2 regions of the Glutamicibacter sp. BS14 genome follow, and region 2 is predicted to be linked to the other one. Evidence: riboswitches for the same ligand, from Rfam matches in the RefSeq annotation. Region 2 holds a riboswitch; the other holds the start of a gene.
What was found. Region 2 has a riboswitch for S-adenosylmethionine ahead of AC1Z36_RS16075 (bifunctional o-acetylhomoserine/o-acetylserine sulfhydrylase). Riboswitches for the same ligand answer to the same signal wherever they lie in the genome.
Positions count from the first base shown of each region.

Region 1: linked by a shared signal. The riboswitch ahead of AC1Z36_RS02865 (flavin reductase family protein) and the one ahead of AC1Z36_RS16075 (bifunctional o-acetylhomoserine/o-acetylserine sulfhydrylase) in region 2 are both predicted to bind S-adenosylmethionine.

Region 1 is NZ_CM167801.1:587,391-594,779, reverse strand. Features, by position in the region: gene dnaB (replicative DNA helicase) at 1-958, opposite strand, end outside; gene AC1Z36_RS02865 (flavin reductase family protein) at 2,027-2,527, opposite strand; SAM riboswitch class IV at 2,622-2,738, opposite strand; gene AC1Z36_RS02860 (AMP-binding protein) at 3,116-4,723, shown strand; gene AC1Z36_RS02855 (PaaI family thioesterase) at 4,739-5,155, shown strand; gene AC1Z36_RS02850 (hypothetical protein) at 5,482-5,760, shown strand; gene AC1Z36_RS02845 (dihydrofolate reductase family protein) at 6,041-6,631, shown strand; gene AC1Z36_RS02840 (PQQ-dependent sugar dehydrogenase) at 6,639-7,389, shown strand, end outside.
Region 2 is NZ_CM167801.1:3,395,264-3,402,652, forward strand. Features, by position in the region: gene AC1Z36_RS16065 (SGNH/GDSL hydrolase family protein) at 1-662, shown strand, start outside; gene metX (homoserine O-acetyltransferase MetX) at 745-1,890, opposite strand; gene AC1Z36_RS16075 (bifunctional o-acetylhomoserine/o-acetylserine sulfhydrylase) at 1,893-3,236, opposite strand; SAM riboswitch class IV at 3,328-3,447, opposite strand; gene AC1Z36_RS16080 (VOC family protein) at 3,620-4,264, shown strand; gene AC1Z36_RS16085 (GNAT family acetyltransferase) at 4,326-4,742, opposite strand; gene AC1Z36_RS16090 (CPBP family intramembrane glutamic endopeptidase) at 4,761-5,543, opposite strand; gene AC1Z36_RS16095 (phosphotransferase family protein) at 5,640-6,485, shown strand; gene AC1Z36_RS16100 (phosphotransferase family protein) at 6,478-7,386, shown strand.

The DNA of each region.
Region 1 (7,389 bases), 990 kb from region 2:
TGCGCTGCTTGAGGCGACGGCACTTGGCACGGATTTCCATCATGGACATGTTCGGCGAATCATCAATGAACAACGGGGCTTCGTTCAGCCGGCCCATGGTCGTGGCGATCTTGGTCCACTGCGCGTCTTCCACCGAGCCCTTGCGCAGATCCTGGAGCTGGATGGATGCTTCGGCCGAGAGCAGGCGCATCGCAATTTCATTGCGGCCCATTTCCAAGGAGAAGAACACGGTGGCCATATTGTGCTTGATGGCAGCAGAACGGGCGAAGTCCAGCGCGAAGGTTGACTTGCCCACCGCAGGACGGGCGGCGATGATGATCATCTGGCCGCCCTTCAGGCCCTGGGTCAGCTCGTCGAATTCATAGAATCCGGTGGGCACACCGGTAATGCCATCGCCCGCGTTGGCCGCGTTCTCGATTTCATCAACGGTGTCTTCGATGATGTCCGAAAGGCGCACGTAGTCTTCACTGCTGCGGTTCTCGGCCACCTTGTAGACCTCTGCTTGGGCTTCGTTGACGATCGCATCAACTTCACCATCTGGAGAGTAGCCCATCTGGACAATACGCGTTCCGGCGTCAACCAATCGGCGCAGCACGGCGCGTTCGCGCACGATTTCTGCGTAGTACCCGGCGTTGGCTGCAGTTGGAACCTGCTGGATGAGATTGTGAAGGTAGGCGGCGCCACCAATGCGCGAGATCTCGCCGCGCTTGGTCAGCAAGTCGGCTACGGTGACCGCATCGGCTGGTTCGCCACGACCGTAGAGGTCGACAATCGCCTCGTAAATTGATTCGTGGGAGGGACGGTAGAAGTCGGTGCCGCGAATGGATTCAACGACGTCAGCAATGGCGTCCTTGGAGAGCATCATGCCACCGAGGACCGACATCTCGGCCTCGATATCCTGTGGCGGCTTGCGCCCTGCGTCGGAATCTCGTCCTTCGTAAACCGGCTCAGCACTCATTGCAGACACTTCCATCCCCTATTGACCCGCTGGGAAAAATTATCCTTGCCTCATGGCAACGCTTCATCGTGTCAGTCGATACGGACATTTGGATGTCAGGCGCCTGTGGATATTTCTCTCCCGAACCCAACACTAGGGCTGTTATTAACAGGCGTAAACCTCATTATCCACAGAATATGTGGATAACACTCCTCTACCTGTGGAGTTCCCTGTTCACAGTCTGGGGAGAACTCTGTGGATTACCCCACTCTACGTATCATTAATATCTGTTGACTTGGTTGTTTGTATTCGCACACCTGTGGACAGAAACTTAATTCATTGAAGCTCACGCCAACCGACCCAAGGTTATCAACACCCTTAATCGCCCAGTTCCCAGGGTTTTTCACCCTTTGTACACATTTGCCCACGTCTTGTCCACAGTTTTGTGGATAACCTTGTGGATACTGGTGAATTTACAAAACCCTAAGTCACCGTGGATTAAATTCGCCAGCAAGGCCGGATCTTCCAGTAGTCCACAATCGGCTAGGGTTTCTGCGTTCGGGGGCGGTGGATAACTTAATGTGTGCAACGACTCGGCGGGCGAACCTGGATCAGCGACTGGGCTGCCGGCGCACTCTCGCCACTTCGCGTCCGCGACGCGCGCCAGTGAAGACGCCATAAAGCGCCGGTTTCATTTGTGATGCGCAGCCTTTGCATGGCTCGGAAGCCCCATCCGAGGGTTGCCGGCAATTCGCTGCCGCTCTGGTCCAGCGTGCAGCGAGGATCCATGAGCTATCTGCGCGGTTCTGTTCGACAGCCCAGGCGGGTGGCGGATATGGCGAGTTCAAGGTTTCTCGCGACAGATACTTTGATGACGAGGTTATCGCCAAATGCCTGGGGCAGCTGGCCCAAGAAGGCAGGCCATGAGATTGCCAGCCATCTTGCCACGTCTTCAGGGTGGCGTGAGAGAACGGGCATTGCCGGTGTCGAGGGCTGCGGGGAACGGCTCAACCCGCCTAACCGGAATTCAAAAAGCTCCGGCCAGATCGATGTTTTGATCTGGCCGGAGCTTTGGAAGATGCGAAGCGCTTATACGAGCTCAGGAATCGGCAGCGAATGGAACCGCGAATCATGGAAGATCTGTGGCGAGTGCTCGGAGGTGCGGTGCCCGTGGACTTCCATCAGGACTACCCAGTGATCCCCCGCTTCGACCTCGTTGTAGATCGAAGTCTCCAGCCACAACGTTGAGTCGTTGACGAAGAGCGCGCCCTGATCCGAGGAATAGGTATCGATTCCGCGGAACCGGTCGCCATTTTTCGAGGCAATCTGAGCGCAGACACCATCATTGCGTTCGCTCAGCACTGAGACGCCAATGCGGCCAGCTTCGCGCAGCTTTGGCCAAGTGTTCGAGGACTTCTGCACGGCGAACATCACCAGTGCAGGTTCGAGGGAAACTCCCACGGTAAACGATGAAGCGACAATTCCCGTCTTCACGCCATCCAGTTCTGCACAGAGGGCGGCTACCCCTGATGGATGCTGAGCGAAAACCTTGCGCAGGGTCAACGGGTCAAGTTCAAGATTCAATGACATGGCTCGATTCCTTTGGGTCTTGCCCACCGCGCAGTAGCCTGCAAGCATTGGCTTCTCGTTACTCGAAGCCGCTTGGGCTGAAGTTCCGCGCCGTGTGCGGTACTTGTTCCAGCACATTTTGCGTGGAACCGAATCCTCACCTGGAGCACCCCACTACCGTTGAGAGGGTTGCCGATCAGCAAGCCAGGGCTTATAGCTGATGCTCTTGATTCTGTTTAAAACGATATGGCTCATGACGAACAGTCGTCAAACATTTCACTTCGCAAATCGCAATATTCGACGCAATATTCGATCCGAGGCCCCGCAGCAAGCCCTTGGGCAGTCTTTTATTCGCCAGATGCCGCGCTTCTTTGAACACCTCGGCCCCACGATCGCAGCAGGCTTTCGCCGATCTTGATTCGGCAGAACACCAACGCCTCCCCTGGGCTCGGGGCCCTGCCGCGAATTCCCTACCGCCCACCGTAATGAAACTTGGTTTCTCGGCATGACGCTGAGGTTCATGCCACTATTGGTCGTGGAGTGCGTTGAGTCACACTCCCGCTTATTGTTCTCCGTAACCACCGATGACGATTGAGGAATAGCCACACCATGGTAGAGATTCAGGCCAACCATTCAGAATTGACCCCACTGCGTTTCTTGGAACGCACAGCCGAGGCCTATCCGAAGAAGACCGCCGTAATCCATGGAACTCGCAGCTTCTCCTATGAAGAATTCGAAGCACGGGTGCACCGCTTTGCCCAGGCGCTGAAAGCACGCATTGAGCCAGGCGACCGCGTGGCCGTGCTGGCACCGAATACTCCCGAGATGCTCATGGCGCATTACGCCGTACCGCTGGCGGGCGGAGTACTCATTGCCCTGAACACCCGCCTCTCGGCCCACGAGCTGCAGTACATCGTTGATCATTCTGCCGCCAAGCTGATGCTTGCCGACACAGAGCTGCTGGAGAACACCAAGACTCTGCGCCAAGAGAACCCAACACTGGAGGCGCTCATCGAGATCACCGATGACCAGTTCGCCGGAGAGCGTCCCGAGGTAATAGTCGACGCCACCCTGGACGAACTGATCGCAGAAGCCGCGGATGAAAAGCTTCCCTACGCCATCGCTGACGAGCGGGCTCCGATCACCCTGAACTACACTTCGGGCACCACCGGCAAGCCGAAGGGCGTGCTCTACTCGCACCGCGGCAGCTACCTGAACTCGTTGGGCGAAGCGCACCACCAGGGCTTTACCGCCAAGACCCGCTATTTGTGGACCCTGCCGATGTTCCACTGCAACGGCTGGTGCACTCCGTGGGCGGTCACCGCAGCGGGAGGAACCCACTTGTGCCTGCGCGGCGTGCGCGAAGATGCCGTTTGGGATGCCATCGAGAATCTGGGGACCACCCACTTGTGCGGCGCTCCAACCGTCTGCTCGATCATCGCTGACTCCACCCGCGCCCACCAGCTCGATGCGCCACTGCGCATCACCACCGCAGGTGCTCCCCCGTCCCCTGCAATCATCTCCAAGCTGCAGAAACTGGGCATCGAGGTAGTCCATGTATATGGCCTCACCGAGGTATACGGACCGTACACGGTGTGCGAGTACCAGGATGAGTGGGATGCCCTCGATGGCCCGGACCGGGCCGCGAAGCTCGCCCGCCAAGGCGTTGGCATGATTACCGCCGAGTCCGCACGCATTGTTGACGAGAACATGAACGATGTCCCGGCGGATGGACAGACCATGGGCGAAATCGTGCTGCGCGGCAATAACGTCATGATCGGCTACTACCGCGATGAAGCGGCCACTACCCAAGCTTTCCATGGCGGCTGGTTCCACACCGGCGATCTGGGTGTCATGCACCCGGATGGCTACATCCAGGTGCGCGACCGGGCCAAGGACATCATCATTTCCGGCGGCGAGAACATCTCCACCATCGAGGTGGAGCAGGCGCTGGCCTCGCACCCTGAGGTGCTGGACCTGGCCGTCATCGGCATAGCGGACGAGAAATGGGGCGAGCGTCCGGTGGCATATGTCATCCGCGCCAGCGGATCCTCCCTGGACGCGCAAACGCTGATTGAATTCGCCCGCGAAAAACTGGCCGGTTTCAAGGTGCCGCGCACCATCGTCTTCCCGCAGGATCTGCCGCGCACCTCCACTGGTAAGGTGCAGAAGAATGTCCTGCGCGCCCAGGCGCTAGAAGCCAGCACACCGAACTAGCCCGAGGATCACCAATTGGATAACCCAGCACCACGGATTCCCAACAAGTCCAGCCGTTTCAGCGAAAGCATCGGACTGGAATTCGATGAAATCACAGCCACTGAAGTACGCGGCCACGCGCAGTTGGACGAGAACCACCACACCCCCTGGGGCGTGGTGCATGGCGGCGTGTACACCTCGATCATCGAGAGCGCAGGATCGGTGGGCGCCAGCTACGCGGTGGCCGAACGCGGGCAATTCGCAGTCGGCGTGCACAACGCCACCGACTTCCTGCGCCCTTCCACCGGAGCACGGGTCCAGGTGATCGCCACCGCGCTATTCCAAGGGCGCACCCAGCAGCTCTGGGAGGTCATCATCACCGATGAATCCACCGGCAAGCAGCTATCCCGCGGCCAGTTGCGCACCCAGAATGTGGATTTGCCTGAGAAATAAGACCCTCATGCCGGATGGGATTCGACTACGTGGCTTGCACGGCAACTCGACATGGGCAGGTCTACTTCGACATGAAGAAGGCCCGTGCCGACGGCACGGATTCTCATGCTCTGGAAATGGGCAAGTTGTTAAATCAATTCAGCTCAGCGCAAGCCAAGACTCCATGTGCCAAACCAGCTACTAGTGCGCTCGGTTTGCAAATAGTGAAGGCAGCGGCAGGGATACCCTTGGGCTGTTGGCGGTCCAGTTCAGTGAGCTTCTACTTCACATAATGTTTCTGCAATCCACTGAAGTAGTCCTCTCAAGCAAAGAAAGAAGTTGCGCAAATGAACGTCTCCTCCAAGAAACTCATCGGCAAATGTCCCCTATGGACTTGGGTGATGATGGGACTGGCGCTTGCATCGGCCCTGGCCCTAGTTGATTGGAACGGCTCAGGGGAGGCAAAGCCGTTGTGGATGTTTTTCCTACCTAGCGCATTTGGCTTAGCTGGTGGCATTATCGCCACAGCAAAGAAAAGCTATGAATGGGGACTCATATCCGTAGCTCTTGGCGTACTGGCCGTGCAACTATTAGCGCTCGGAGTCACCCTCGTTCAAGGACCATAGAGGTCTCCTCGGTATTTTCGGATTCCAAGTATCTTGGTATGTGTCAAGACAACTCGGAGCAGGGACCCTAGATGCACTCTAAGCGAACTTGCGAGTCCTGCGAGTCCTGCGAGAGGCACCATACCGAGTACGTGAAACACCGCATCCTCAGAAGGACGAAGCGGCCAGTTGCATATCCAGAATATGGATTTGCCTGAGAATCCGGCCTAGCTGGTTTTCACACCGCGAGCACGGGCGTACGGTAGATGGCATCTAACGCTCAAGCTCCAGGAGATTCGCCATGAGTGCGACCTATACCTTCGATGTGTTCAGCAGCCTCGATGGCTTCGGCAGCGCCGCCGGCGATTGGGGCGGCTACTGGGGAAAACAGGGGCCAGAGCTGTTAGCCCACCGCCTCGCGCTCTACACTCCGGCTTGCCGCATAGTTTTCGGGGCCAACACCTTCCGTCTCTTCAGCCGCTTCTGGGCAGAAATCGAGGCGAATCCCGAGGTTGAAGACGCGTGGGGTGTGGCCCTGCACGACAAGCCCGCCACCGTCATCTCCACCACCCTGGAAGAGCCGCTGTCCTGGCCAAACCCCACGCTGGAGCGCGCTGATGCACTGGAAGTCGTCGCACAGCTCAAGGAAGCTTCAGATGTGCCGCTGCGCTCCCACGGCTGCTTAGCGATGAACCATTCCCTGCTGGCGGCAGGTCTTGTGGACTTCATCCAGGTGACCATCTTCCCGGTACTGACCGGGCATAGCGGTTCTGCCCCGGTACTTGGCGGGGTCGATGACTACGATCTGGAACTTGTCGAGTCCAAGCTGCTGGACGGACGGATCCAGGAACTGACTTATCGCCCGACGCGCCATCAACCAGCCCATGCATAGCAGCTCGATGAAGCGCATTCTGGGTACCTGCCTAGTGCTCGGCGCAGTGTTCCTCGCCGGATGCTCCGCGACAACGCCGCCTTCAGCTCCAGCTACCGAATCGCAAGCTGTTCCAGCACCACTGGCCACCGGCTTGGACGCCCCATGGTCCATGGTTTACGCCCAAGACAGCCTGCTGGTCAGCGAACGCAATTCTGGGCGGATCGTGGAGATCTCAGGATCCGGACCAGGCCGCGAAGTGGCTCGGCTCGATGATCTGGTGGCGACCGGAGAAGGCGGACTGCTGGGCTTGGCCTTCCTCTCCCCAGACCAGCTTTTTGCGTATTCCACCGCTGAATCCGGCAACCGCATCCAGCGGTTCACGGTGCAAGGCAGCGCCGGGAATCTTTCACTGTCGGCCCCGCGCACCTTGATTGACGGGTTGCCCTCGGCCAGCATCCACAACGGCGGGCGGTTGGCCATCGGTCAGGACGGGATGCTCTATGCCACCGTGGGCGATGCGGGCAATCCCCAGCAAGCCCAGGACCTGCAGCAGCTGGGCGGAAAGATCCTGCGCATGGCACCTGACGGCAGCGTCCCGGACGACAACCCGTTCGAGAATTCCCTCGTCTACAGCTACGGGCACCGCAATGTGCAGGGCCTGGCGTGGAGTGCTGATGGCACCATGTACGCCAGCGAGTTCGGACAGAACAACTTCGACGAGCTGAACATCATCGAAGCCGGGGGAAACTACGGCTGGCCCGAAGCCGAGGGAAAAA
Region 2 (7,389 bases):
CCAATCTCGCCATTCGAGGCCGGCTGATTGGCCAGATCGTTGCCGAACAGCTCGATCCCTGCATTGACCTGAAGCCCGATCTGATCTCGCTCTGCGCAGGCGGCAACGACGTCCTGCGCCCGGGCGGGGATCCAGACAAGATTGCAGATATCCTCGACAATGCGGTAGCCAAGCTCACCGATACGGGTGCCACGCTCTTGCTCTTCACCGGGCCCGATATTCGCGATACCCCGGTTTTGGGAAGCATCCGAGGCAAGGTGGCGATCTACAACGAAAACGTGCGCACCGTAGCCGCCCGCCACGACGCCATCGTGGCGGACATGTGGGCCTTGCAGGAGTTGCACCAATCCCAGATGTGGGCACCGGATCGCCTGCACTTCTCCCCCGCCGGGCACCAGCGCATTGCCGCCATGGCACTGGACTCGCTGAACGTCGCGCATCCGCTGGACACCGAAATCGTTCCGGCCGTGGATGAACGCAGCTGGCGGGAAGCCCGCAAGGAGGATCTGCAGTGGGCGCGTGAGCATCTTGCTCCCTGGGTATTGCGCCGCCTGCGCCACCAGTCCTCCGGCGACGGCATCACCCCGAAGCGGCCCTCGGCCACGCCGTTTGCGCAGACCAAGCCAAACGACTCGCTCGGCGCCGGCGACAGCGCCAAGTAGGCACGAAAAGCCTGAAGCAGTTCCACCGATTACTGGCGGAACTGCTTCAGGCTTTGAAATCTTCCCGAGCCCCTTCCGGGGCTCAGTCTCCGAACACCAAGGTCCGAAGCACGCCGTCGAGCTGCGTGGCGTCGGTCAGGAATCCATCGTGGCCAATCGGCGAATCAATGTAGTGCACCGGTTTTGGCTTGGCCAGCGACGAGGCCAGCTTCACTGACTGCTCAGGAAAGTACAACCGGTCAGTGGTTACCGCGGCAACCACCACGTTGATCTTCGCCAGTCGCGCCAAGGCGGCTTCCAGGGATTCATGGCCGCGAGCCACATCATGGCTCATCAGCGCCTCGGTGAGCACCAGGTAGCTGTTGGCGTCGAAACGATTCACCAGCTTGCTGGCCTGATGGTCAAGATAGCTTTCCACCTGGTACCGCCCGCGAGGCCCCTCGAGCAGACCCGTCGGCTTCTCGCCATCCTGCGGGTTGCGCGAGAAACGGGTTTCAAGCTCGGCCTCGGAACGATAGGTGATGTGGGCCAGGCGGCGAGCCAAGCCAAGACCGGCGTCCGGGCGGGCATCGTTGCCGTAGTAGTCGCCATTGCAGAAGTGCGGGTCCAACCGGATGGATTGGGTTTGCACCTGTGCAAAGGCAATTTGCTCGGCAGTCGCCTGCGCGCTCGAGGCCATCACTACGAGATTCTTGACCTGGTCGGGGAACTCGACGGCGTATTCCAACGCGCGCGCACCGCCCATCGAACCGCCAATGACCGCATGCCAGGAATCAATTCCCAGTTTCTTGGCCAGCCGCGCTTCAAGGCGCACCGAGTCCTTGATGGTGACGAAGGGAAAGCTCGAACCGTAGGGCAGGCCCTGGTCGCCCAAGGACGAGGGGCCGGTGGAACCATTGCAACCACCCACCATGTTGATGGACACGACAAAGTACTCATTGGTGTCAACCGTGGCGCCGGGGCCTACGAGCTCTTCCCACCAGCCGGCGCTTTGCGAATCGCCTTGCGCAACGTGGGCGTCACCGGTGAGCGCATGCATCACCAGCACCGCGTTGGAGCCATCAGCTGCTAGCGTCCCCCACGTTTCATAGGCCAGCACCACGTCCGGAAGGAATCCACCGAATTCGAAGTGGTGCTCCCCCACGGACTTACGGCGCAAAATGCCGTCTTGCCCGCCGGCGAGCTCTTCGGCGCGCAGAGTATCTTCAGTAGTCACAATGGATGCCATGCCTAGAGGGTTTCCTGCAGTTCCTTGTTCTCGAGGGCTGCAACTGCTTGGAAGCCCAGTTCCAGATCGGCCAGAATATCCTTGATATTCTCCAGTCCAACGCTCAGCCGCACCAGTCCCGGGCTCACGCCGGCCGCAACCTGCTCAGCTTCGGAGAGCTGGGCGTGGGTGGTGGAGGCCGGGTGGATGACCAATGAGCGCACGTCGCCGATGTTCGCGACATTGGAGTGCAATACCAGTGCGTCCACGAAGGCCTGGCCGGCTTCCGAACCGCCCTCCAGTTCGAACGCGATGATCGAGCCGGCGCCCTGATCGCTGTACTTCTGCGCACGCTCATGCCAAGGCGAGGACTTCAGGCCTGCGTAGGCGACCTTCTGCACTTCCTCGCGGGCTTCGAGCCAGTTGGCAACTTCTACGGCATTCTGGCCGTGGCGTTCAATGCGCAGCGACAAGGTTTCCAGGCCCTGTGCGATCAAGAACGCGTTGAACGGCGCAACCGAGGAACCCAAATCGCGCAGCAACTGCACGCGGGCCTTGAGGATGTAGGCCAGATTGGCGCCCAGGATGCCGTTGACACCCAGGTCGCGGGCGAAGACCAGGCCGTTGTAGGACTCGTCCGGGGTGTTGAAGCCCGGGAAGCGGTCGGCGTCCTTGGCGAAGTCGAAGTTGCCCGAGTCCACGATGACACCGGCAATGGCACTGCCGTGTCCGCCGAGGAACTTGGTGGCTGAATGGATCACGATATCCGCGCCCCACTCGATCGGGCGGATCAAGTACGGGGTGGCCAGGGTGTTGTCCACCAGCAGCGGCACGCCAGCTTCGTGGGCGATCGCCGAGATGCCCTCGATGTCCAGGACGTCCTGTCGCGGATTGGAGATGGTTTCCCCGAAGAAGGCCTTGGTGTTCGGACGCACCGCGGCGCGCCAATCATCCAGGTTGTCCGGGTCGGAAACGAAGGTGACCTCGATGCCCAGGCGCTTGAGCGTGTGCTTGAGCAGGTTCTGGGTTCCGCCGTACAGGCTGGGGCTGGCCACCAGGTGGTCGCCGGCTTCGGCCAAATTCAAGATGGCGAAAGTGGTGGCAGCCTGTCCCGAGGAGAGCAGCAGTGCTCCAACGCCGCCCTCCAGGTCAGCGATGCGGGTTTCCACCGCGTCGGTGGTCGGGTTGCCGATACGGGTGTAGATCGGCTCCAGTTCCTGCAGCGCGAAACGTGCAGCAGCGCTCTGGGCGCTGGGGAAGACGAAAGAGGTGGTTTGGAAAATCGGGAGAGCCCGTGCCCCGGTCGTCGGATCCGGGGTCTGGCCGGAGTGGATCTGACGGGTTTCAAATGACCAGTTATTGCTCATGGTTTCCTCCAAATAGCGTTTCATGACTATGGGGGTACGCCACTGAAAAGACACCGACAGGAAGCACCATATCGTGACGACTTCCAGGGGTAACCCGCGCTTGTCCTTGATGCCTTGTGCGTTCAAGGGCCAGGTCTTCACCCGGGGCACCCCACCGCGGTTGGAGGGTTGCCGCCCAGTAAGCCGGGGCTTGTTACTGGGACTCATGACCTGGTACCAGTTTGCCCGAAAACCGAAGATTTTTGCAACGCAAGGGCTGGTGATTGGACTCAATCGGTCATATTTCGCGAATATTGCAGGTTCATCGCAGAGTATTCGATAGCATCACGGAACTTAGGTGTGCCTAAGTAGAGACTCGCATCACATGTTGTCATGATGGGCACATGATGAGGCTAGATCACGTAAGTTATGCATGCGGCCCGGACGGGCTGTTGCCAACCGCTGAAAGAATCTCCGAGTCCCTTGGACTGGAATTCGTCAAGGGCGGCGTGCATCCACGATTCGGAACACGCAATGTCATCTTCCCGCTCAAGCATGGCCAGTACCTGGAGGTGGTTGAAGTCCTGAACCACCCGGCCAGCGACAAGGCACCCTTCGGACAGGCGGTTCGCGCCCGTTCGGAGCTCGGCGGCGGCTGGATGGGCTGGTGCGTCTCGGTGGAGGATCTATCCAGTGCCGAGGACCGCTTGGGCCGCAAGTCGGTGCCGGGCAACCGGAAGTTCCCTGATGGCCGCGAACTGACCTGGCAGCAGATTGGCATCAAGGGCCTGATCGCCGATCCGCAGTGCCCGTACCTGATTTCCTGGGATGAAGGATCCGAGGAGCTGCATCCGTCCAAGGCGCTGGAACCTGCCGGCGCCATCAGCCAGATCTCCATCGCCGGCTCGCGTGAACGGGTGCTGGATTGGCTGGGCCAGCCGCAGAACGTCAATTTGGGCGCTGTCACCATGCAATATGAAGCGCCGAATGGCACTCCGGGCATCATGTCGGTTACCTTTGAGACCGAGTCCGGAACCGTGGTGCTGTAAACAGTTCCGCAGAGATCGCAAGTAGGCGGGGACAATGGCGTCCCCACCTACTTTCTTTTCCTTAAGGCCGGTCCAGCCGCTTCCCCAGGACCGCGACGTGCTGGTCTTCGAAGCCCCGCCGTTCATAGAAATCGATGACGGCAGAGTTCTCCTCGCGGACCATGAGCTGCACCTTGGGCACGCCGAGATCCCGCAGCCACAGGACAGCGGCATCCACCAGCGCCCTTCCCAGGCCGTTGCCCTGCCGGCACGGATCCACCGCAACATAGTAGAGCCAACCTCGGTGGCCATCATGGCCAACCATCGCAGTAGCCATGAGTTGATCGTTCTCAACGATGGACAGCACCGTGGAAGTAGGCTCGGCCAAAGCCCGTCGGGCGTCGGCGAGCGCATCATTCCACGGACGAGTCAGCCCAGTTGCTTCCCACAATTCAACTGCTTGGCGAAGGTCCTCCTCGCGCAGCACGGTAATCTGCATTGGCTCAGCTTACCGGCGCTACTGGCCGATTCCGATGGCCGGCCCGACCAAGGCGTATCCCACGAAGCCGATGGCATCAAGCAGGAAGTGCGCGATAACCAGCGGCATCACCCGCCCGTACTTCTGGTATACCCAGCCGAAGACGACGCCCATGAGCATATTGCCGATCATCGGCCCCACCCCCTGGTAGAGGTGGTAGCTGCCTCGGATTATCGCAGAACCAATAATGGTGCTCCACAAGCCCAGCTTCAATATCTTGGCGTAGGTGAACAGGAATCCGAGCATCAGCACTTCTTCGAGGACTGCATGACGTGCAGCCGACAGCAGAAGCACGGGAACGCTCCACCAATAATCGCCTAGATTCGCTGCTGACAGTGCTGTGGTGACGCCCAGTGCCCGTCCAGCGGCATAGACGCCCAGCGTTCCCACTCCCATGGCCAAGAACATCCCCGCCCCGAGCAGTGCGTCCTTGCCCGGCTTGCGCATATCGAAACCGATGTCCCGGATAGTTCGTCCGGTCGTGCGCTTCATCAGGTAGAGCGCCAGCACGACGGGTACCAATGCAAAGAAGATGTCCAGCAGCTGGTAGGAGAAATCAAAGAACTCGCGGGTGCTCAGCGGGTTGTTCAAGGATGTAGTCTGCTCGCGCAGTGGCGCCCGGGTGACCTTATCGGCAAAGCTCAGCAGCGAGTAGACCGCGCTTTGTCCCAAAGACAGGGCAAGAACCAAGACGATCTCGAACTTGAGGGTCTCGCGGGTTGCTGTCTGCTTAACTTGTTCAGCGTTCACGTTTCCGATCATAGGCTGATCTGGCTGTGCGCGTACTGAGCAGCCACGTGGCAAACCTGCGATAGCCTGAGGTTGAGACCACCAGCAAGCTGAACGAGAAGAGTGCGAGTGAGCCGTCCTGCCACCATTGGAGAACTGCAGATTGCCCGTCAGCTCTGCCCCGATCTTTCCTGGGAAGACGCGGCGGTGAACGAAGGCGGACAATTCCACAAGGTGGTCATTGGCAATCCGCAAGCGGTGATTCGCATGGCGCGCACGCCAGCGGCCACGGAACAGATGCCCCGTTCCGTCAAGCTGCTGTCTTTGCTGGAGGGCCAGCTCAACTACCAGATTCCGGTGGCGGTTTCCGAGATCCTGCACGTTGACGGACTCAGCTCCGTGGCCATGTCTTTCATCCCCGGCAGCGCCCATGAACCGCATTACGGGGATCCGAAGGTGCTGGGACAGCTGGTCAAGGATTTGGCCGAGCTGCCGCTGGAGCCGATCAGCGAGCATCTGGCCAAACCGTTTTCATTCCGTGGCGAATGGACCCAGGCCAGGCAGCAGCAATGCTTCGATGCGCTGCCCGAGGAGCTGCGAGGGCCTGCTACTGAGCTCTGGGCCCAGCTCGATATCCTGGCGCAGGTTCCTGCGGGCTTGGTTCATGGCGACTTGGCCGGCCACAACATGCACTGGATCGGCGAGAAACTGGTTGGCATCTTGGACTGGGACCTGGCCGCTGCGTGGGACCCGGCTTTGAACACCGCTTACCTGAGCCTGTGGCATGGGTTGGAAATGGCGGATTTGATTGCTCCCAGCGCCGAGGAAGCATACAGGGCCAAAATCTGGTTGGGCCTGATGAGTCTTGAACGGCTATCGGATACGCTCTCGCGCACCGACAACCCGAAGATGGGCAAGCTCATGCGCAAGATTGGTCCGCGCATCCTCACCGCTGCGCAGTCAATCAATGGCTAGGACGCATATTCTCGAGCCCCATCAGGTCGCTGCCAGGCTAGCCGCCCGCCGTGGCGCACGCGAGCTGGCACTAACCGGGGAAGGCACCGAATTCCTTTTCTACAGCTCGCTGCGCGGGACCCGCTACGAGGGCTACCGCATCCCTCGAATGCGGGTCTACAACACCAGCAACAATCCGCAGATTCCGGCCAGCAGCCTTCAGATCAAGGAATTGAACTGCAGCATCTGGGCTCAACAACATGGGTTGCCCAGCGCACGGGCAATTGATCTCGTAGATCAAGACGGGTACCCGGTGTTGATCACCGAAGTCATCGAAGATGACGGCTCACCAGTGGACGCTCACGCATTGGGCTCGTTGCTGGCTTCTTTGCACGAACTTCCGCCGCTCGCTTTCGACGAGGAAGGCAGCCAGGCCGGCACAATTTATGCGACGGTTGCCCAGCGCATCGCTGACCGCTACGCGAAGCTAGCCCGCCAGCATGCGATGCCAGCCTTGCCATCGGCCGACGTGTTGCGTGCTCTTCTCGAAAGATCCTTGCACCGGCGCAGCCTGTTGCATCTGGATATCCGTAGGCAGAACGTTCGTGTTCTGGCTGGAATGCCCCTGGCCATATTCGATTGGAGTAATGCCCTCTGCGCTGCCCCGGAGATGGAACTGGCACGCATCGAGGAATACGCTGCCATTGCCGAAAACGGTTTGGACAGCGAGCGCTTGCGTACTGCATACACCGGAAATGGCGGCAGTTTCGACGACACTTCGGCAGCGTGGACTGTGCTGAGGCTGGATGCTGCGGTGATGCTCGCCGGGGTATTCAACTCCGTGGCTCCCAATAGCAATCGTGAACAGCTCTTCCTCGCGCGAAGCCGGGCGTTGCTTGAAAACCTGGGCTCCTCGCTTTGACCT